4 regions of the Streptomyces sp. NPDC007264 genome follow, and region 3 is predicted to be linked to each of the others. Evidence: riboswitches for the same ligand, from Rfam matches in the RefSeq annotation. Region 3 holds a riboswitch; each other region holds the start of a gene.

What was found. Region 3 has a riboswitch for cyclic di-AMP ahead of ACFYMU_RS15605 (peptidoglycan DD-metalloendopeptidase family protein). Riboswitches for the same ligand answer to the same signal wherever they lie in the genome.
Region 1: another riboswitch for cyclic di-AMP. It lies ahead of ACFYMU_RS17955 (NlpC/P60 family protein); the one in region 3 lies ahead of ACFYMU_RS15605 (peptidoglycan DD-metalloendopeptidase family protein).
Region 2: another riboswitch for cyclic di-AMP. It lies ahead of ACFYMU_RS27275 (transglycosylase SLT domain-containing protein); the one in region 3 lies ahead of ACFYMU_RS15605 (peptidoglycan DD-metalloendopeptidase family protein).
Region 4: another riboswitch for cyclic di-AMP. It lies ahead of ACFYMU_RS25500 (C40 family peptidase); the one in region 3 lies ahead of ACFYMU_RS15605 (peptidoglycan DD-metalloendopeptidase family protein).

The regions. Positions count from the first base shown of each region.
Region 1 is NZ_JBIAFD010000009.1:188,026-193,544, reverse strand. Features, by position in the region: gene pcrA (DNA helicase PcrA) at 1-2,197, opposite strand, end outside; cyclic di-AMP (ydaO/yuaA leader) riboswitch at 2,684-2,853, shown strand; gene ACFYMU_RS17955 (NlpC/P60 family protein) at 2,862-4,058, shown strand; gene ACFYMU_RS17950 (TnsA-like heteromeric transposase endonuclease subunit) at 4,590-5,072, shown strand; gene ACFYMU_RS17945 (hypothetical protein) at 5,327-5,497, opposite strand.
Region 2 is NZ_JBIAFD010000018.1:143,394-148,912, forward strand. Features, by position in the region: gene fahA (fumarylacetoacetase) at 1-87, opposite strand, end outside; gene ACFYMU_RS27270 (HAD family hydrolase) at 443-1,264, shown strand; gene ACFYMU_RS27275 (transglycosylase SLT domain-containing protein) at 1,248-1,745, opposite strand; cyclic di-AMP (ydaO/yuaA leader) riboswitch at 1,750-1,915, opposite strand; gene ACFYMU_RS27280 (CocE/NonD family hydrolase) at 2,285-4,408, opposite strand; gene ACFYMU_RS27285 (polyprenyl synthetase family protein) at 4,797-5,519, shown strand, end outside.
Region 3 is NZ_JBIAFD010000008.1:48,864-54,382, reverse strand. Features, by position in the region: gene ACFYMU_RS15610 (alpha-galactosidase) at 1-1,120, shown strand, start outside; cyclic di-AMP (ydaO/yuaA leader) riboswitch at 1,426-1,582, shown strand; gene ACFYMU_RS15605 (peptidoglycan DD-metalloendopeptidase family protein) at 1,587-2,441, shown strand; gene ACFYMU_RS15600 (SGNH/GDSL hydrolase family protein) at 2,692-3,477, shown strand; gene ACFYMU_RS15595 (MBL fold metallo-hydrolase) at 3,808-4,992, shown strand; gene ACFYMU_RS15590 (SMI1/KNR4 family protein) at 4,943-5,519, opposite strand, start outside.
Region 4 is NZ_JBIAFD010000016.1:109,252-114,770, forward strand. Features, by position in the region: gene ACFYMU_RS25475 (8-amino-7-oxononanoate synthase) at 1-667, shown strand, start outside; gene ACFYMU_RS25480 (DUF397 domain-containing protein) at 816-1,040, opposite strand; gene ACFYMU_RS25485 (helix-turn-helix domain-containing protein) at 1,050-1,910, opposite strand; gene ACFYMU_RS25490 (ATP-binding protein) at 2,162-2,620, shown strand; gene ACFYMU_RS25495 (DUF6328 family protein) at 2,755-3,291, opposite strand; gene ACFYMU_RS25500 (C40 family peptidase) at 3,371-3,844, opposite strand; cyclic di-AMP (ydaO/yuaA leader) riboswitch at 3,848-4,042, opposite strand; gene ACFYMU_RS25505 (hypothetical protein) at 4,447-4,752, opposite strand; gene ACFYMU_RS25510 (ATP-dependent Clp protease proteolytic subunit) at 4,757-5,392, opposite strand.

The DNA.
Region 1 (5,519 bases), on a different contig from region 3:
TCTCCTCCAGGAAGCGCGAGGGCGGATTGTACGAGGGCTGCCCCCAGGCGCTGCGCAGGGCCGACCGCGTGAGATACAGCCGCTCCCGGGCACGGGTGATGCCGACGTACGCCAGGCGCCGCTCCTCCTCCAGTTCCTTGGTCTGGCCCAGCGCGCGCATGTGCGGGAAGACGCCGTCCTCCATGCCGGTCAGGAAGACCACCGGGAACTCCAGGCCCTTGGCGGTGTGGAGGGTCATCAGCGTGATGACGCCGTGGCCGTCCTCCTCGTCGGGGATCTGGTCGGAGTCGGCGACCAGGGCGACCTGCTCCAGGAAGTCGGAGAGCGTGCCCGGCTCGCCTTCCCCGCGCTCCTGCTCGAACTCCAGTGCCACGGCGGCGAGTTCCTGGAGGTTCTCGATGCGGGTCTCGTCCTGGGGATCGGTCGACGCCTGCAACTCCGCCAGGTAGCCGGTGCGTTCGAGGACCGCCTCGAGGACGGTGGCCGGTCCGGCGCCCGACTCCACGATCGTCCGCAGGTCCTCCATCAGCGCGTTGAACCGCTTGACCGCGTTCGTCGAGCGCGCGGCCATGCCGTACGCCTCGTCCACGCGGCGCAGCGCCTGCGGGAAGCTGACCTTCTCCCGCTGGGCGAGGGCGTCGATCATCGCCTCGGCGCGCTCGCCGATCCCTCGCTTCGGCACGTTCAGGATCCGCCGCAGCGGGACGGAGTCCTCCGGGTTCGCCAGCACCCGCAGGTACGCCAGGACGTCCCGGACCTCCTTGCGCTCGTAGAAGCGGACGCCGCCGACGACCTTGTAGGGCAGGCCGACGCGGATGAAGACCTCTTCGAAGACGCGGGACTGGGCGTTCGTGCGGTAGAAGACGGCGACGTCGCCGGCCTGCGCCTCGCCCCGGTCGGTGAGGCGGTCGATCTCGTCGGCGACGAACTGGGCCTCGTCGTGCTCGGTGTCGGCCACGTAGCCGGTGATCCGGGCGCCCGCGCCCGCGTTGGTCCACAGGTTCTTGGGGCGGCGGGACTCGTTGCGCTCGATGACCGCGTTGGCGGCGCTGAGGATCGTCTGGGTGGAGCGGTAGTTCTGCTCCAGGAGGATCGTCGTCGCGTCCGGGTAGTCCTCCTCGAACTGGAGGATGTTGCGGATGGTCGCGCCGCGGAAGGCGTAGATCGACTGGTCGGCGTCGCCGACGACGCACAGCTCGGCGGGGCGCAGGTCGTCCTCGCCCGGCGGCACGTCCTCGGGCCGGCCGCCGCCCGCGGGGCCGACGAGCTCGCGCACCAGGGCGTACTGGGCGTGGTTCGTGTCCTGGTACTCGTCGACGAGCACGTGGCGGAAGCGGCGGCGGTAGTGCTCGGCGACGTCCGGGAACGCGCGGAGCAGATTGACCGTGGTCATGATCAGGTCGTCGAAGTCGAGCGCGTTCGCCTCGCGCAGCCGTGACTGGTAGAGCGCGTACGCCTGGGCGAGGGTCTTCTCGAAGCCTCCCCCACTCTCGGCTCCGCTCGAGCGGGAGGTGCCCCCAGCCGCCCCGGCGGCGAAGTCCTCCTCGTCGATCAGCTCGTTCTTCAGATTGGAGATCTTGGCGCTGAAGGACTTGGGCGGGAAACGCTTGGGGTCGAGGTCCAGGTCGCGGCAGACCAGCGCCATCAGCCGTTTGCTGTCCGCGGCGTCGTAGATGGAGAAGGAGGACGTGAAGCCGAGCTTCTTGCTCTCCCGCCGCAGGATGCGCACGCAGGCGCTGTGGAAGGTCATCACCCACATCGCGTGGGCGCGCGGCCCGACGAGCTGCTCGACGCGCTCCTTCATCTCGCCCGCGGCCTTGTTGGTGAAGGTGATCGCGAGGATCTGGCCGGGGTGCACGCCTCGCTGGGCCAGCAGATACGCGATGCGGTGGGTGAGCACGCGGGTCTTGCCGGAACCGGCGCCGGCCACGATGAGCAGGGGGGAGCCGGCGTGCACGACGGCCGCGCGCTGGTTCTCGTTCAGCCCCTCGATCAGCGCCTGCGCGTCGAGGGCGGGGCGGGGCGCCCCGTCGCGGTAGTGGGAGTCGCGGTCCGGCGGCAGGTCGAACCGCCCACCGAACAGATCGTCCGGAACCGGCTCCGCTCCGTGATCGTCGTCGGGCGGCGGGGGCTCCTCCTCGTGGGCCGGGGTGCCCTTGAGGTCCGCCAGGAAGCTGTCGTCAAAGAGGCTGCTCATCGCTCTCCGAGTCTAGGCCGCCCCACCGACAACCGGTCGCCGCCCCGAGAAGTCCGTCCGGTCGGATCCGGGTCCGGCTCCGGGTCCGGGTCCGGGTCCGGGTCCGGATGCGGATGCGGATGCGGATCCGGTCGGATCCGGGCCCGGTGATCTTCCGCCGCCACCCGCCCGAGCCGTGTCACCGTGCGGGGCCGTGCCGTGACCGGTGGTGACACCACGGCGTGAAGCCTCCCGCCCGCACACCGGCCGCGAGCGGCGCCCCGGGGAACCGGGCACACGGCCCGACTCCGCCCGACTCCACCCGACTCCGGGAGAAACGGCCAACACCCCCCAGACCCCTCCGCATTGACCGAGGAAGACCACACCCACGACCAAGGTCACGAAAATGTATCGGGCATATCGCACATCAACCTTCACACGGGCCGCATCAGTTGGCTACGGTTCCGGGCGGGCCGCACGACCCCCACCGGCGAAGGTCGCCGGGCCGCGCGGCCTCCGCCGAGTCCGGTGCGCCCGCGGGCAGCCGGAGCCGGGGACCCAACCGACCTTGGGGTGAATCGGCCGACCGCCGCGCGGGGGACGGCCGTAGGGCACACCTTCCGGAACCACCCGCCCGAACCCGACAGCTAACTCGGTAGGCGGTGTACGGAAGGAGTCGCCTCCCATGGCGCCGCACCGCAAGGCGCGCCCCTCGGGCACGCGTATCGCAGGCATACGGACTCCCGTCCTCGCGACGGCGGCCCTCACCTCCGTGGCCCTGCTCTCCCAGACGGCGAACGCCGCACCCTCCACCGACGGCAGGCCGAGCCTCGAGGAGGTCGAGAAGAAGGTCGACGAGCTCTACCACCAGGCCGAGTCCGCCACCGACACGTACAACGCGGCCAAGGAGAAGACGGCCAGGCAGCGCAAGCGCGTCGACACGCTCCTCGACGACGTCGCCAAGCGCACCCAGAAGCTCAACGAGGCGCGGGACGAACTGGGTTCGTTCGCCGCGGCGCAGTACCGCACGGGGGCCGCGGCCCCCGACACGGCCACCTTCCTGCTGGCCGACTCGCCTCAGGACTACTTCGACCAGACCCAGCTGATGGGCCGGCTGACCAGCCGCCAGAAGGACGCGGTCGACGAGTACGTCACCGAGCAGTCCACGACGATGCAGAAGCGGCGGGAGGCCACCAAGAGCCTCCAGACGCTCACCGAGTCGCAGGAGAAGCTCAGGACGACCAAGGCGGACGTCCAGAAGAAGCTCGCCACCGCGCGGCAGCTGCTGTCCGACCTGACCGCGGAGGAGAAGGCGCGGCTCGCCGCGATCGAGAAGAAGAAGCAGGAGGAGGCCCAGCGTCAGGCGGAGGAGCTGGCACGGCAGCAGGCGGCCCGGCAGCAGGCGTCCTCGGGCACGACGACCGGCACCTCGGGGTCCTCTTCCACGTCCACGGGATCCACCTCCACCGGATCCACCTCCACCGGATCCACTTCCACGGGATCCACGTCCACGGACACGTACGCGACGAAGGCCGCGAAGGCGCTGGACTTCGCCCGGGCGCAGATCGGCAAGCCGTACGTGTGGGGCGCGACCGGGCCCGACTCCTACGACTGCTCCGGCCTGACCCAGGCCGCGTGGAAGGCAGCCGGGGTGACGCTTCCGCGGACGACGTACGACCAGGTCAACGCCGGCACGACGGTCTCGCTCACCGATGCCCGGCCCGGTGATCTGATCTTCTTCTACGACGACATCAGCCACGTCGGCATCTACATCGGCAACGGCATGATGATCCACGCCCCCAAACCGGGCGCTTACGTGCGCGAGGAGTCCATCTACTACGCCGGCGCGTCCATCATCCACAGCGTGGTGCGGCCGGCCTGAGGCCGCGTACAAGGCCGCCCCACAACTGTCGGATTCTCGGTGATCTGTCGTCAGCTCGTCGTTGGCGACAGATCACCGAGAGTAAGAAGTCGAAGGCTGTCCCGTCTCGCTGAGCTTGGATGAGTCTCATTAATCCGGGCTGGGCGGCCTCGGTTCTCAGGTTTGGTGGCTGCCGTCGAGAGTGCTGTCACTCTCTGGGGTGACTTCCGTCCCGTTCTGGGTGGCTTGTCTCACGGAATCCGTGATGGTCATGCTCATGGGTGGGCTACGAGCGTTGAGGGGCGGCGCTCCGCCGCAGGTGTCGGATTTCGATCTGGCCTGGCTGTCGCACGGAGTCGAGGTACGGAAGCCTCTGGACCATGCGGCCGAGGTGGCCTTCGAGAAGGCGGCTCCGGTCCGGGACTTCCCGTCGTACCGAGGGCAGCGGCACTTTCCCGGGCTGTACTGGGCGGCAGCGACCGAGCGGCATGTCGGGTTCGAGTCGTGGTTGGAGCGCGATCACGCGATCCTCTTGGACTTGATCCGCAGGTCGTGGGGTTCGCTTCGCAGCCGTTCTGGTTGTTCTGGCGTGATGAGGCGTCGGGCCGTGGCCGCTCGCACGCGCCGGACTACTTCGCACGGGCGGACGACGGAACGGGCCTGGTGCTGGACTGCCGTCCGAAGGATCGTGTCGATGCCCGGTCCGCCACGTCGTTCGCCGCGATGCGCCTCGCGTGTTCACAACTGGGCTGGGCCTACCGGCTGGCCGGGGAGATCCCCGCGGTGCGGGCGGCGAACCTGCGGTGGCTGGCCGGCTACCGCCACCGCCGGTATGGGGAGTCGGCGGGTCTGAACGCGGCAGTGACCGCAGCCTTCGCCGTCCCTGCACCGCTGGTGACCCAGGCCGCAGCGGTCGGCGACCCCATCCAGGTTCTCCCAGTGGTGTTCCACCTGCTGTGGTGCGGACAGCTGACTGCGGACCTGTCCTACCCGCTGAGCGACCGCACCCTCGTGAGCCGGAGTGAGGAACGATGAGGCAGGCAAGTCCCCCCGCGTGGGGTTCTGCGCGTTGGCGATCGCGTTCGCTTCGATGGGCGGGTCCATTCGGTGGCCGGACTCGCGGGAACCACGGTCCGACTGATCGACAGCAGCGGGGCGCCATCGTGGGTGATGTTCAGCCACCTGATGGCCTCCAACGGGTTCGAGCTTCTCGACTCCGAGCCGGACACCCCGGCGCTTCCGGCGTTCGGATTGCTGGACACAGTTCCTGAACCTGCTGTGCGCAAGGCTCAGTTCTTCGAGCGCCACCTGATCGAGACCGAGACCGGGGTGCCTCCGGATTCACCACCGGGCACGGCTCCCCAGCCGGAGTTCGATCCGAAGTGGCGCACGATCAACGAGCGGATCGTCGCGAAGGCCGCCGAGTTGACCGCTTCGGGGACACCGGTCTCGGAGCGCACGTTGCACCGCATGAGGGTGAGG
Region 2 (5,519 bases), on a different contig from region 3:
CTCGTCGGAGCCTGCGGGGGAGAACACGCCGTAGGGGAGGTTGTGCGGGCCGAAGGGGTCGCCCTCGGGGACGTCGAAGGGGGGCATGGGATGCTGCCTCGCTCTCGTGCGTTCCGGTGGTGCCGTGCAGGGGTGGTTGCAGGTGGTCGCGGCACACGTTACGGGTGGGCCGCCCGTCGTGGACAGCGTCTACCGGCTGCGGCGGCGGACGGACCCGCACCCACCGGACCGTTCTCCCACAGCTCCCAGCACCACGAGATGATCACGTGGCTGCGCGACCGCTTCGAAGGCGGGGTGCAGGTGCGCGAGTGATGCGCTTCGTGTGCTGCGGCACGGGGTTCGCGTCGTCGCGGCGGGTACGGCATCTGGCCGCGGCGCACGGCTGGATCCTCGTCCGGTTCGCGCCGAGCACGCCGGGGTGTTCCATCCGTATTCTCTGATCATGGCCGCACCCCTTGCATATGCACTCATCGCCACCGACCTGGACGGAACCCTGCTGCGTGGTGACGACACGCTCTCCGACCGGTCGAAGGCCGCGCTGGCGCGGGCCGTGGCGGCCGGCGCCCAGCACCTGGTGGTCACGGGGCGTCCGGCGCCCAGGGTGCGGCCGCTGCTCGACGACCTGGGCAGCAGGGGGCTCGCGGTGTGCGGACAGGGCGCGCAGGTGTACGACGCCGGCGCGGACCGGCTGCTGTTCTCCGTCACGCTGGACCGGGAGTTGGCGGAGACCGCGCTCGGCAAGGTCGAGGCCGAGGTGGGGCAGGTCTACGCGGCCGTCGACCAGGACGGGGTGCACGGGCTCACCCTCGTCGAGCCCGGCTACCGGATGCCGCACCCCACCCTGCCCGCGGTGCGGGTCGAGCGGCGCGACGACCTGTGGTGCGAGCCCATCAGCAAGGTGCTGCTGCGCCACCCCACCCTGTCCGACGACGAGTTGGCGATGGCGGCCCGCGGTGCGATCGGGTCGCTGGCGACGGTCACCATGTCGGGGCCCGGAACCGTCGAACTCCAGCCGTGCGGCATCACGAAGGCGACGGGACTCGCGCTGGCCGCCGAGCATCTGGGCCTGAGCCCGTCCCGGACCATCGCCTTCGGCGACATGCCCAACGACATCCCCATGTTCGACTGGGCCGCGCACGGCGTCGCCATGGCCAATGCCCATCCCGAACTCAAGGCGGTCGCCGACGAGATCACCCTGTCCAACGAGGACGACGGCATCGCCGTCGTCCTCGAGAGACTCTTCGGGGTCAGTACGCGCTGTTGACGTTGTCGATCGAGCCGTACCTGTGGGCCGCGTAGTTGCAGGCGGCCGTGATGTTCGCGATCGGGTCGTAGGGGTCGTACGCCGTGCCGGGCACGTGGTAGGTGCGGAAGGTCGGGTCGATGACCTGCAGGAGGCCCTTGGACGGGATGCCCTTCGCGGCGTTGCTGTCCCAGTTGTTGATGGCCCTCGGGTTGCCCGACGACTCGCGCATCACATTGCGGTAGATCCCGTTGTAGGACCCGGGAATCCCGTGCTTCGCCATGACGGTCAGCGACTGACGGATCCAGCCGTCGAGGCTGCCGCGGTAAGCCGTGGCGGTCGCCGGTGCGGCGGCGGGAGCGGCGGCCGAAGCGCTCGTCGCACCCACGACGGGAAGAGCGAGCACGGCGGCACCGGTCGCCGCGGCGGCGAGGGTGCGGCGGATGCGGGCGGCCTTGGACCGGTCGTTCCGACGGCGTGCGGGCAGGGCGAAAGCGGGCATGTCGTTTTCCTCTCCGGCGCCTGCGAGGTGAGCTGTCGGGTTCGGGCTGGGAGGTGCCCGGCCGTGTCCTCGGTTCCGAGGGCGTGGCTTCACCCCGAGCCGTTCCGGCGCGGTGTCCGGTTCGGCGACCTACCTGGGTCCCCCGCTCCTGCCGTCATCGGTCGATGGGCCCTCGAGCGGCGGCAGGATTCGGCGATCCGCTCGGGTCGAGAGGAAGGTAAGCGAGGGGAGATGTCGGGAACAAGCCGGAAGTCGCGGTCCAGCCGAAATGACCTTGAGATTCCGCAATGTGGATATTGGTCCCCCGTGGAGTCGGCAGTCAACATGCCCTTTGTAGAAGGAAAGTTGACTACATGACCGAAAAGAGCCATATAGTGGTGGCGTGACCGAATTCACTGGCGCCCTGCCGACGGTAAGGAACTTGGCGTTATGGGAAATCGGGTGCCAATTCGGGCAAATGGGGTGGAGGTCGCCGGCCCCCCCGAGGATCCCCGCACGCCTTCGATGTCCTGGTGGCGAAGGTCACAGGAAGTGAGCCCTTAATGCCCCCTATTCGGGCATTTCGCTGGTGCGGGGGAGGTGGGCGTCGTACGGGGAATCCGCGTCACCCATGTCCGGTGGAACACCACTTCGTCGCCGTCCCCGCAGACGAGCTCGTCCGACACGACGAACTCCGCCGCCGTGCAGACGATCCCGGAGTGCGTCTCCACCCTGGCGTCCCATCCCGTCTCCGGGCGGTGCATCCGCACGGACCGGTCCCAGCGGGCGCGGGCCGTCAGCGGGTCGGCGTCCTCGACGGTGTACGTCTCCCGGGCGTCCTCGGCGACCTCGAGACCGTCGGGGTACACCAGAACACCCTCCCGGCAGGGGGCGAGTTCCAGGCGCCACTCGCCCTTCGCCACGTCCCGGACCACCAGCCGGCTCGGGCGCGGTTCGTCGAGCGTGGCCGGGGAGCTGACGCCCAGCGGCTCGGCGTGCTCCGGCTCCCCGAACACGAGGGGCGGCCCCGACTGCGCCGTGCGCACGGGAAGTTCGAGCCGACTGCCCGACGGATCCAGGACGAGGCCCGCCTCCGCGCCCGGTTGCGGCCACAGCCACGGCCAGTACACGGAGGACACGGCTAGGCGGATGCGGTGGCCGGGCGGGAAGGCGTGGCCGGTGCCGCCCAGCTCGACCACCACGTCCTCGGTGGCCCCCGGGGCCCGGGAGGCCGTCCGGTCGCCGCCGGCACGCGCGGACAGGTCCAGGACGCCGCGGGTGACGAGGACCGACGTCCCGTCGGGCGCCACGTCGCACAGCCGGGCGACCACCTGCCCGCACGGCGCCGGGCAGGTCAGCCGCAGTCGTACCCGGGGCCGCCCCAGCACCCAGGTCTCCTCCTCCGCCCCGAACTCGAAGCACACCGACCTCGCGTCCTCCTCGCGCTGGTCGGGCGGCAGGTCCGCGTCGCCGCCGCGGGGGACGAAGCGGCCGGCGTCCAGACCGGTGTGCAGCGGGGACCGCACGGGCACAGGGGCGCCCCGGAGCGCGTAGGGGACCGGGGTGACGTTCGGCGACGGCCACGACGGCTCGCCGACCCAGCGGCCCGGCAGCCCCTCGCACCCGGCCGCGGGAGGGCGGGCGCCGGTGACGTACGCGCGCAGCAGCGGCTCCGCCATGACCCCCGTGTCCCTGCCCCTGAGCCAGTGGTCCCACCAGCGGAGGGTCTCCTGGAGGAAGCCGATCGCCGGGCCGGGCGGCAGACCGTGGTCGGGGTACGCGTGCGGCCACGGCCCGATCAGGCCCCGTACGCGGTCGGCCGGAAGGCGCTCCAGGAGGGCGAGCACGGTGTCCCGGTACGGGTCGTGCCAGCCGCCCACCGCGAGCACGGCGGCCCGGACCGCGCCGGCGTCCCCGGAGAGGGTGCCGTGGCCTTCTCGGGTGCCCTGCTCGCGCGGGTCCGCCCGGACACGGGCGGGAGGGTGGAGTGCCTCCAGGCGCCTGAGCCAGTCGTCGCGCCACACCGTGCCCACGTACCGGGGGTCCGGCGGCTGGGCCGCGAGACCGAGCACCGCCGCCGCCCGGGCGCGAGTGGGGCCGGAGAGGACGGAACCGCCGGGGTGCTCCGCGTCGCGGTCGCACGGGTGGCAGGGGCGGTACGGGTCGTACGGGTCGTACGGGTCATGCGGGTCGTACGGCTTGTACGTGCTGTACGGCTCGTATGGGTCGTACGGGTCGTCGGCGGGGCAGACCGCGACGACCGCCTTGAGCGGCTCCGGGGCGAGGGCGGCGACCCGGAGGGCGGCGGAGCCGCCCCGGGAGAGGCCGAACATGCCCACGCGGCCGTCGCACCAGGGCTGCGCGGCCAGCCACTCGACGACCTCGACGCCGTCCGAGGGCCCGGTCGCCCCGCCGGCGCCGGCGGGCGGCCCGTCCGAGTTGCCGTACCCGCGGGCGTCCACGCGGACGGAGGCGTAGCCGTGGCCCGCGTACCAGGGATGACGCTGGTGGTCGCGGGCCGCGGTCGCGTCGGTGAGGCGGCCCGGGTGGTACTCGAGCAGGGCGGGGACGGGCTCATCGGTGAGGGGCCGCCATACGCGCGCGTACAGACGGGTGCCGTCCTGGAGCGGGATCCAGACGTCGTCGTGGGCCGTTTCATGGGGGAAGGCCGTACGGATGCGCATGTGCCTGACCTCGGACTGCTGTTCGGACTGCTGCTCGGGCTGCTGCTCGGGCTCCCGGATGCCCGCCCTCGCCCTCGGCGGACCGGGCGCGCCGCGGCCGCACCCGACGGTGTACAGCACCATAGAAGGTGCACTTCGGGTATATCGGTAAATATCTGTTCGTATCGGCTGATCGAGAACATACCGTTCGTGATCCGATACCGCCCGGCCTGGAACAGCGGGCGCTCGTGGTGATCGAAACCTGACCGGATACGCTGACTTGAGTGGTGGCGACGACAGATCGACAAACGCGGTGAGCCGAGTCGACCGGCGACGTCATCGCCCCAGTGACCGTCCTTGAGACCGACCGTGTGAGCGTCAGCAGACGTCAGCAGACAGGAGACCCCTCGTGACCGTCGTCGGGCCGTTCGGGCTGAGCGTGCGGGACCAGGCTCTGGAAGCCGATGTCCAGGCCGGATTGGCCGCTGTCGAGGAGGGGCTGCTCGACGCCACCAAGAGCGAGGTGCCCTTCATCACGCAGGCCGCGCAGCATCTCGTGCGGGCGGGCGGGAAGCGGTTCCGGCCGCTGCTCGTGATGCTCGCGGCCCAGTTCGGTGATCCGTACGCGCCCGGGATCGTCCCCTCGGCCGTGGTCGTCGAGCTGACCCACCTCGCCACCCTCTACCACGACGACGTGATGGACGAGGCCGAGGTGCGGCGCGGGGTGGACAGCGCGAACACCCGCTGGGGCAACTCGGTGGCGGTCCTCACCGGCGACTTCCTGTTCGCGCGGGCCTCGCACATCCTGGCCGATCTCGGCCCGGAGGCGGTCCGCATCCAGGCGGAGGCGTTCGAGCGGCTGGTCACGGGCCAGATCCTGGAGACGGCGGGACCACGGGACGGCCGCGACCCGGTGGAGCACTACCTGGACGTGCTGGGCGGCAAGACGGGCTCGCTGGTGGCCGTGGCGTGCCGCTTCGGGGCGATGATGTCGGGCGCCGACGAGACCGTCGTGGACGTGCTCACGCAGTACGGCGAGCGGCTGGGCGTGGCGTTCCAGCTGGCCGACGACGTTCTGGACATCGCGTCGGACTCGCACGAGTCCGGAAAGACTCCGGGGACCGACCTGCGC
Region 3 (5,519 bases):
CGCACGACGGGCGGCGGCCATGGGCGTCGAGCTGTTCGTGGTCGACGACGGCTGGTTCGGCGCCCGCACCGGCGATCGGGCGGGACTCGGCGACTGGAGCCCCAACCCCGACCGCTTCCCGTCCGGCCTCACGCCTCTGGCCGACCACGTGCACGCCCTCGGGATGCAGTTCGGCATCTGGGTGGAGCCCGAGATGGTCAATCCGGACAGCGACCTCTACCGCGCACACCCCGACTGGGTACAGCATCAAAAGGGGCGAAACAGGACAGAATTCCGCAATCAGCTCGTACTGAATCTCGCCCGCGACGATGTCCAGGAGTATCTCTGGCGGCAGCTCGACGGGCTGCTCTCCAGTGCCCCGATCGACTACGTGAAGTGGGACTTCAACCGCTGCTTCACCGATGCCGGCTGGCCCGGCGACCCGTATCCGCAACGCCTGTGGGTCGACCATGTGCGCGCCCTGTACGCCCTGGTGGACCGCTTGCGGGCGGCGCACCCCACGGTCGCCTTCGAGTCCTGCTCCGGCGGCGGCGGACGCGTGGACCTCGGGGTCATGAGCCGCACGGACCAGGTGTGGACCTCCGACAACACCGACCCGCTCGACCGGCTCGCCATCCAGCACGGCTTCAGTCAGATCCATCCGGCCCGGGTCATGGCCGCCTGGGTCACCGACAGCCCGAACACGCAGCTCAACGGGCGGGTCAGCGCGCTGCGTCTCCGGTTCGTGAGTGCCATGGCCGGGGTGCTCGGCGTCGGCGGCGACCTCACGAAGTGGAGCGAGTCGGAGCTGGCCGAGGCGCGGGACTGGGTCGGTCTCTACCGGCAGATCCGTCCCGTCGTCCAGCACGGCGATCTGTACCGGCTGAGGCCTCCCGCGGGCGGGCTGAGCGCGGTCCAGTACGTGCTCGGGGACGAGACGGTGGTCCTCGCCTGGCTCCAGGCGCAGCACTACGGCGAGCCGGTCGCTCCGCTGCGGTTGCGCGGACTTGACCCGGAAGCACGGTACGAATGCCGCGAAACGGGCGAAGTGTATCGAGGTGCGGTGCTGCTGCATCACGGACTGCGGACCGCCCTGCGGGGTGACCTCGATGCGACGGTTATCCGACTGTGTCGCGTCTGAGTGTTCTGTCCGAATTGATGCCTTCATTCCAACTCCGCCTGGAATGAGGCGCCCTGAAATTGCGATACGTGAGCAGCGTCATATTTGTGACGTTCCGCTGTCGCCATGTTCACGTAATTGTGGCGTCTTTTCGGGGCGATTGAGAATGTCTCCGCATCTCGTATCGACACAGGGTCACCGGTAATTTCCGCATGGATCAAGAGAAATGGGCCAATGGGGAAACCGGATGGTTGTCCCCATGCGTCCGGGTCGCTTACGTTCCCCTCGATCCGGGTGGAACGCCGAATCCTGCCGCCGCCCGGCGCTTACACCCTCTACCCGTGCCCGGCAGGAGCGGGGGACCCACAGGCAAGACGCCTGTTCCGGTCTCCGGAACGGCTAGGGGTAAAGCCGCGCACTGCCGCGACCGGACATCTCCAGTCCGCACCCGACAGCTCACCTCGCAGGCGCCGGAGAGGAATTCGACATGCCTGCAAAAGGCAAGCACCGCCGTCCCAAGCCCCGTCGCCTCATGCGTTCCATGGCCTTTGTCGGAACCGGTGGCGCCGCCCTCGCGCTGCCGTTGCTGGGGGCCACCGACGCGCATGCCGCCGCCCCCGCGGCAACCGTCTCCGGCAAGGCCGTGGCCGCGGCTCCGGTAGCGAAGAAGGCCGCCGTCAAGGCGGTCGCCGTCAAGACCTACACGGTGAAGCCCGGCGACTGCCTGTCCGCGATCGCCGCGGACCAGCACGTCGCCGGTGGCTGGAAGAAGCTCTACCAGGACAACCGCACGGTCATCGGCTCCGACCCGTCGCTGATCCACCCCGGCCAGAAGCTGGCGCTGGGCGCCGCCGCGGCCGCACCGTCACCCGCGAAGGCCCAGACCTCCGCGGCCACGACGACGGCGGCTCCCAAGGCCGCGACCGCCGCCACCGGCTACAGCATGCCGGTCCTGGGCGTCGCCATCGGCACCAAGTACCACGTCGCGGGCAGCATGTGGTCGAGCGGCTACCACACCGGCATCGACTTCGCCGTCCCGACCGGCAGCAGCCTCAAGGCCGTGGGCGCCGGCACCGTGGCCTCCGCGGGCTGGGGCGGCGCGTACGGCAACCAGGTCGTCGTCAGGCTCGCCGACGGCTACTACGCGCAGTACGCCCACCTGTCGAAGCTGTCCGTCTCCGCCGGCCAGACCGTGGCCGGCGGCCAGCAGGTCGGCCTCTCCGGCGCCACCGGCAACGTCACCGGACCGCACCTCCACTTCGAGATCCGCACGACCCCGAACTACGGCTCGGACGTGGACCCGGTCGCCTACCTGCGCTCGCACGGCGTGTCCATCGGCTGACCCGCAACGGCCCGCCGGACCCGAAGGCCGGACCCCTCGTTCCCCGGGGGGCCGGCCTTCAGCCGTGTCCCGTGCGCAGGACGGCCCTTGCTCCGGCGGGTCGCTCAACAACCGTACGCAGAGGCTTGTTCCGCATGCGCCCCGTGGTCTTTCTCACCGCCCGTCAACCCCTTCCTACGGTCGCGTAGCTCACATCGGAGGTGAATCATGAGCCGATGTGGCAGACGATTCGAAGAATGACAGCAGATCAGTGATCGGGTCGTACGTGGCGGTGGGGGACAGCTTCACCGAGGGCGTCGGCGACCCCGGACCCGACGGGCAGTTCGTCGGCTGGGCGGACCGGTTCGCCGTCCTCCTCGCCGACCGGCGGCCGGAAGGCGACTTCGAGTACACGAACCTCGCGGTACGCGGCAAGCTGCTCGACCAGATCGTCGCGGACCAGGTGCCGAAAGCCGTCCGACTCGCCCCGGACCTCGTCTCCTTCTGCGCCGGGGGCAACGACATCATCCGCCCCGGCACCGACCCCGACGACGTCGCCGAGCGCTTCGAGCGCGCCGTCGCCGATCTCGCCTCCGCCGTCGGCACCGTCATGGTGACCACCGGCTTCGACACGCGCGGCGTGCCCGTGCTCAAGCATCTGCGCGGGAAGATCGCCACCTACAACGGGCACGTCCGGGCGATCGCCGACCGGTACGGCTGCCCGGTCCTCGACCTGTGGTCGCTCAGGACGGTCCAGGACCGGCGCGCCTGGGACGACGACCGCCTCCACCTCTCGGCCGAGGGGCACACCCGGGTCGCCCTGAGAGCGGGCCAGGTCCTCGGTGTCGAGGTGCCCGCCGACCCCGACCAGCCGTGGCCGCCGCTGCCCCCGCGCGGCACGCTCGAGGTGCGGCGCGACGACATCCACTGGGCGCGTGAGCACCTGGTCCCGTGGATCGGGCGCCGGCTGCGCGGGGAGTCCTCCGGCGACCGCGTCGTGGCGAAGGGCACCCTGTCCCCGGACGACATCAAGTCGAGGATCGCGCAGGCGGTCTGACCGCGACGGCAACCGGCAGGTACGGCCCGGGCCACGCGCCCGGGCCGTCCGCGCCGCCCCACCACCGAACGGGAACGGCCCCGTACCCCCCCCGCACGGCGGCCACGCACCGGGTGCCCCCGCTTCGTGAGCACCCGGGGTCGGCGGGGCGGGCGCCTCGCCGGGGCGAGGGCCTTGCCGCACCCGCGCCGCGAACACCGCTCCCGGATGCGGAAGAAGAACGTGCGGCGAGGGGTTGGAGAGACATGGGCGCGCTGTGACACGGCCCGCCCGGTGCTGCCACAGGGCCGCCCGTACGGGACGCCCGACCCGACTCCAACTGGAGGTGCCGTGACCGGTTTCCGTTCCCTGAGCTCCGGGCTCCGCGCGCTGCGGCCCGTCGCGTTCGGCGTGGACCCGAGCGGGGAACGCCTGGAGCGGATCCGCAGATCGCCGCATTTCGCGAACGGCGCCTTCGTGAACCCTGAAGGCACCCGGATCCGGCCGTCCGGCAATTCCGCGGTGGAGCTGGCGAAGGTCTACTTCCGCAAGGAGGACCGTCTCCGGCGCGCTCCGGCCGGCACCGTCCCCGTGCACCCGACCACGTACGCCGACCTGGCCCGCCCCCCGGCGAGCGGGTTGCGGGTGACATGGATGGGGCACTCCAGCGTGCTCGCCGAGATCGACGGACACCGGGTGCTCTTCGACCCGGTGTGGGGCGACCGTTGTTCCCCCTTCGACTTCCTGGGCCCCAAGCGGCTGCACCCGGTGCCCCTGCCCGTGGCCGCGCTCGGCCCGGTCGACGTGGTCGTCATCTCCCACGACCACTACGACCACCTCGACCTGCCCACCATCAGGGCCCTGGCGGACACGGACACCGTGTTCGCGATACCGCTGGGCGTCGGCGGTCACCTGGAGCACTGGGGCGTGGCCGCGGACCGGCTCCGCGAGCTGGACTGGCACGAGTCGACGAAGGTCGGCGGCATCACCCTGACGGCCACGCCCGCCCGCCACTTCTGCGGCCGCGGGCTGCGCAACGGACAGCACACGCTGTGGGCGTCGTGGTCCGTGGCCGGCGAGGAGCACCGCATCTACCACAGTGGCGACACCGGCTACTTCGACGGCTTCGAGGACATCGGTGCCGCACACGGTCCGTTCGACGCCACGATGATCCAGATCGGGGCGTACTCGGAGTTCTGGCCGGACATCCACATGACCCCCGAGGAGGGCGTGCGCGCCCACCTCGACCTCCAGGGCGGACAGCCGCACGGCGTGATGCTCCCGATCCACTGGGGCACCTTCAACCTGGCGCCGCACCCGTGGGCGGAGCCGGGGGAGTGGACGACGGACGCAGCCGGAGCCGTCGGACAGGCGGTCGCCGTGCCTGTCCCGGGCCAGCCCTTCGAGCCCACCGGCGACCTTCCCACGCACCCCTGGTGGCGGGATGTGTCCCTGCCGCTGAACCGCACGTGGCCCGCTCCGGAGATCAGCCCGGGGGCGTCCCGTGACGACCTCGACCTGGTGGGCGAGGGCTGACCCCGGAGGAGCCGGTGCCCCGACAGGCAACGTTCACCCCGTCGGGCGAGCGTTGCCTGTCACAGCACTGGCCGGTGGGTGCTCCGTCCATGCGGATCACCATGTAGGTCTCGCCGTCCTTCGGCGGCCGCGTCCAGGAACGGGTGGTGAACGTGTGCAGCCGCCCGTTCAGGATCGCGTGACGGGGCAGGGAGGCACCGAACTCCCTGGTCACCGCTTCCAGCAGTGACTGTTCCGTCTGGGCGCCGGTGTCCCGGCCACCGAGGAACCGGACCGGGTCCAGCGCCCGCGGTATCTCGCCGCTGGGGCGGATCTCTCCGTCCGCGTAGGTGAAGGCGTACTGCTCGACACCGTCCTGCGCCACCGAGAGGTGGAAGAACGGCTGCCCGGCCGACGTCCTCAGGCCGCTCCACACCACCACCGCGCGGGTACCCGCGCTGGCGGCCGCAGCCGGGGAGACGAACCGCCGCCGGTCGAACGGGGCGGGATCGCCGTCGAAGGCGAAACTCCAGCCGGTGCCGGCCCGG
Region 4 (5,519 bases), on a different contig from region 3:
CCGCCCGGGACCCGCCGTCGTCGTCTCGGACACCGTCTTCTCGGTGGACGGCGACGCCGCCCCGCTGGCCGAACTGGCCGCCGTCTGCCGGAGGTCCGACGCGGGGCTGCTCGTCGACGACGCGCACGGGCTCGGCGTCCTCGGGGCCGGCGGCCGGGGCGCCCCGCACGCGGCGGGGCTCGCGGGCGCGCCCGACGTGGTGGTGACGGTGACGCTGTCGAAGTCGCTGGGCAGCCAGGGCGGTGCCGTGCTGGGTCCGGCGCGGGTGGTCGACCACCTGGTCAACGCGGCCAGGACGTTCATCTTCGACACCGGGCTGGCCCCGGCGGCGGCGGGTGCGGCGCTTGCCGCCCTGCGCCTGCTGCGCCGCGAGCCGGAGCGTGCCGAGCGGGCGCGCGAGGTGGCGACGGGCCTGCACGCCCGCCTCACGGCCGAGGGCCATGAGGCGGTGCGGCCGGATGCCGCCGTCGTCTCCGTGCGCGCGCCCTCCCCCGAGCAGGCCGTGCGGTGGGCGGCGGACTGCCGGGCGGCGGGAGTCGCCGTCGGCTGCTTCCGGCCGCCGTCGGTGCCGGACGGTGTCTCCCGGCTGCGTCTGACCGCCCGTGCGGATCTCACGGACGGGCAGATCGAGCACGCCGTACGCGTGATCGGCGAGACGCGGCCGTGAGTCGGCGGAACGGCCGTGCATCGCGCGTGGTTCGGGCGGAACGGACAGGACTCGTCCGCAGCGGTGCGGGAATATTCATCTGGGAATTGACATCGACCGCGGCCGCGGAATGGCGCGCGATCGAGCCCGCCGCGCGGAATTGATCAGATCAGTGCAGCCCGTTCAGGAACTCCTTCCAGGTGTCGGGGGTGAAGAGCAGGGCCGGTCCGGCCACGTTCTTGGAATCGCGCACGGCCACCAGCCCGGCCCAGGGCCCGGGGCCCGGACGGGCGGTCTCGACACAGTTGTTCATTCCCGTACTGCGGCTGCTGCGCAGCCACCGCACGCCGTGCACGGATGCACTGGAAGGGACATGCCGAGGCGGTGCTGACATGGTGCCTCCTTACGCAACGCCTGCCAACGCGGCGATGCACTCCAACGATTCCTCGGGTGAAAGGGCGTGGATGCGGAGCGAGTTGAAGGCCTCGCTGTAGGCCTGAAGGTCTTCTTCCCCTTCGAGATAGAGGCTACTCGTCAAGTGGTCTAGAACAACCACATCCAGATCAGACCTGCTCGGAAAGGAGAAGATAACGAAAGGCCCGGTGATGCCGATGTGCGCCCCGGCTGCGAACGGCAGGACCTGGAGTCGGACGTGGGGCAGCGCGGCGGCGTCCAGGAGCCGCCTCAGCTGCCGGGCCATGACATCCGGCCCGCCGACCTCCCGGCGCAGCACCGCCTCGTCCAGGACGGCGCTCAGCCGCAGCGGAGGCTCCGAACGCAGCACTTCCTGCCGGGCCAGCCGCACCTCCACCAGGGTGTCCAGCTCGGCCTCCTCCAGGGTGCCGACGGCGGCCCGCGTCACCGCCCTCGCGTACTCGGGCGTCTGCAGCAGTCCCGGCACCACCGAGGTCTCCAGTGTGCGCATCGTGCTCGCCTGCGACTCCAGGCTGATGAAGTCGCGGTAGGTCGGCGGCAGCACTCCGCGATACGCGTGCCACCAGTTCTGCCGGCCGCCGCCGTCCTCGGAGCCCGCCAACACCAGGAGCAGTTCCCGCAGTCCGGGGTCCTCGACGGCGTACGCGTCCAACAGGAGGCGTACGTCGGCCGGCTTGACGCCGCTGGCGCCCGTCTCGATCCGGCTCACCTTCGACTGGTGCCAGCCGACGAGTGCGGCCGCCGCACCGCTCGTGAGGCCCGACCGGGCGCGCAGGGCGCGCAGCTCGGCGCCGAGCTTGCGGCGGCGCACCGCTGGTCCGTACTGCATGGCCGACTCTCCTTCCGTGCGGCGCCCGGTTCCACGGCGACGGTAGAGGATGCGCCGGGGCCGGGCCCAAATACGCTCGGTCGTCGGAGAGTTCACCGCTTCGAGCGACAGATATATGCATATCCCGGGGGAACGCACCCGTGAGAGCCCTGGTGATGGCAGTCTGGCGCGCAGCACCAAGTCCGGGACCGCACCGGAAACCAACCGCTCCGTGTCGGACTCCGGTCCCGTGGGAAAGGGACGACGTCGCCATGGCAGATCACCAGGAAGCATCCGTCACTCTGCCGAGCGATCCCGCCTCGGTCTCCGTGGCTCGAACATATGTCGCCGACGTCCTCGCGGAATGGGGCCTGCCGAGGGATTCCGAGATCGCCGACACCGTACGCCTCATCGTCTCCGAACTCACCACGAACGCCGTGCAGCACACCCTCGGGAAGTCGCCCACCTTCACGGTCGACGTCGTGCTGGACCGGGACGAGTTACTTCGGATCGGCGTCACCGACAGCCATCCCCGCTTTCCGAGACGGCTGCCCGCGGCCGTGCAGCAGGACAACGGCCGCGGCATGGTGATCATCCGCTGGTTGACCGCGGAGTGCGGCGGCACAGTGAGCGTGCGGCCCACCAGGGAGGGCGGCAAGACGGTCGCGATCGAGCTCCCGTGGAGCACGCCGGTCCAGTCGGTCGCCGCGGGCGGGCAACGGGAGCCGTGACCGCCCGCGCCGCCGGCCGCGAGAGGCGTCGGCGGCCGGTTCCGCCGCGTCGACGCGCACCGTGACCGAGGCGATGCGCGGGGTGCCCGACACCGGGGCCACCCCCTCCGGGGCGGCCGCGGACCGCGCTGCGGTCACCCGGAGTGCTCCGGCCCGTCCCGCCCCGCTTCCGCTCCCGGAGCCCGCGGAGCCGCGAGGACGCCCCGTCCCAGCAGCCAGGGCAGGACGCGCCACAGGCCCACGCAGACGACGAGCGTCCCCACGCCCGCGGCGATGCCGGCGGCCCGGTTGAGCGACACGTCCACCACCAGCAGTACCGATCCGGTCAGTGCGAGCATCAGCATGGTCATCCCGACCGTGGCGAGGCGGGAGGAGACCCGCACGATGACGGGCTTGGCGTTCTGCTGGAAGAGCGAGCGGTGCAGCGCCGCGGGCGCCGTGAACAGGGCCGCGGCCAGCACGGCGAGCAGGAGCGTCGTGACGTACGTGGCGCGCTGGACCGTGTCCAGGGACGGGAAGCGCGGGGTGAAGGCCAGGGTCAGCAGGAACGCGAACAGGATCTGGACCCCGGTCTGGGTGACGCGCAGTTCCTGCAGCAACTCGGCGAAGTTGCGGTCGGCGCGCTCCAGGGGAGTCTCGCGCCGTGCCTGAGGGGGAGCTCGGTCGGCCATGGTGCACGAGTTCCCGTTCCGGCCCTGGTCACGCCCCGGCGGGGCGGCGGCGCACCGGGCCGCCGCCCCGCCGGCCGCGTCAGCCGACCCGCCCGTACCAGACGCTCTTCGTCCAGATCTTCTGGAGCCTGACCACGTCCCCGGTCCGCGGGGAGTGCCAGATCTTTCCCTTCCCGGCGTAGATGCCGACGTGGTAGATGTTCCGGCCCGAGTGGAAGAACACCAGGTCTCCGGCCTTGCGGTGCGAGGAGGAGACGTGGTGCGTCGTGTTGTACTGCGCCGCGGCCGTACGGGGCAGCTTCTTGCCCGCCTTCTTGAAGGCGTAGAGGGTGAGCCCGGAGCAGTCGAAGCGGCGCGGTCCGGTGGCGCCCCACTTGTACGGGGCTCCCTTCTTCGACGCCGCGATCTGGAGAGCCTTGGCCGCCGGAGTCGCGGCGGCCGCGTCGGTGGAGACGCCGGGGACCGCGATGCCGCCGCCGACGGCGGCGAGGGTGAGGGCCGAGGCGGTGCCGGCCCGGGTCAGCAGCGACGGGACACGATTGAGCGCAGTCATGCGCAACCCTTCGTCAGCCGCCTGTGAAGGATGACCTGTCGGATTCGGACTGGCGAAGTAGCCCGGCCGCTCGCGCGGCTTCACCCCAAGGACCTCCGGATCTCTCCGGCGGCCCGCCTTGCCGGGTCCTCCACTCCTGCCGATCCACTCCTGTCGACCGGTCATCCGGGCGGCGGCAGGATTCGGCGTCCGCCCGGACCGCCCCGCCGCGGTGGCGGGGGCTTGTCGTCAGGAAGGGATCTTCACCTACCAGGGTCCGAAAATCACAATGGAATCGGCGATTTGTGGCGTTACTCACCACTCACTCGTTCGGGTGGACAACCGTCCTCTCGAGGGAAGTTGAGGGAGCGAACCAGGCCCCGACCTGCATCGGAGTCCCGCATCGCGCCCTGCGGGCAGGCATGTTGCGCGACTCCTGCGGGCCGGACACCGGAGCCCTCTCTACTCCGGTCCGGGGTACACCATTTGGCCCGTTTGAGCCGCGCCGGACGGACGGCCGGCCGTCCGGCATGCCCATGGAGCGGTCTGCCCGCCTCAGCCTTCCGGCCCGGGGCGCGAGGCCGTCGTCCGCCCCTCGCTCCGGCGGCTCCGGGGGTCCCGGCTCAGTCCGCCCCGGGAGGCACGGCGACGCGGTCCGCGCGGCGTTCGCCGTCGAGGGTGCGCAGGGCGCGGGCGAGGGTCGGGCCGTGCAGTTCGTGCTCCCCGCGCTGGTGCATCAGCGTCAGCGCCTCGCGCAGGGCCGCCGCCTTGCCCACCAGGGCCTGGGCGGCGCGCAGGCCCCGGTAGGTGTCACCGGAGTGCGCGGGGTTGATGCGGCCGAGCAGGTCGACGACATCGAGGTAACGGTCGATCAACTCCGCCTCCGCGCGGGTCAGCGCGGGCAGCGGCGGAAGTTCGGGCGGCAGCATCGGCTCACCTCGTGCCGGGTGCGGTGTGCGATGCCGTGCGGCCGGAGACGATGCGGTCGACCAGTCCGTACTCCACCGCGGCGCGTGAGTCGAGGATCGTGTCCCGCTCGATGTCGGCGGCGATGCGATCCGGCGCCTGCCCCGTGTGCCGCGCCAGCATCTCCTCCAGGCGCCTGCGGGTGCGCATCAACTCCTCGGCCTGGATGGCCAGATCGGTGGCCTGTCCCCGTACCGGCTCCGGCAGGGACGGCTGGTGGATCAGGACGCGCGCACCGGGCAGCGCCAGCCGCTTGCCCGGCGCGCCCGCGGCGAGCAGCACGGCCGCGGCCGACGCCGCCCGGCCGAGGCAGACCGTCTCCACGTCGCAACTGACGTACTGCATCGTGTCGTAGACCGCGGTCATGGCGGTGAACGAGCCGCCCGGGGAGTTGATGTACAGCGAGATGTCGCGGTCGGGGTCCAGATACTCCAGATGCATGAACTGCGCCATCACGTCGTTCGCCGACGTGTCGTCGATCGGCGTCCCCAGAAACACGATCCGCTCGTCCAGGAGCTTCGCGTACGGGTCAAGGGTCCGCTGTCCGTAGCCGGTGCGTTCGGTGAACTCCGGCAGGACATGGCGGGCGGACGGTCGGTGCATGACTTGCGCCTCCTCGGAATCACTCCTGTAAAAAATGTACAGGACGTACGTTCCGTACGGAGGTGAGGCATGCTGAGAGCGAAAAAGCGGGTGCGGAACCCTGGGCCGGCTGGGATCTTCCGCTCGA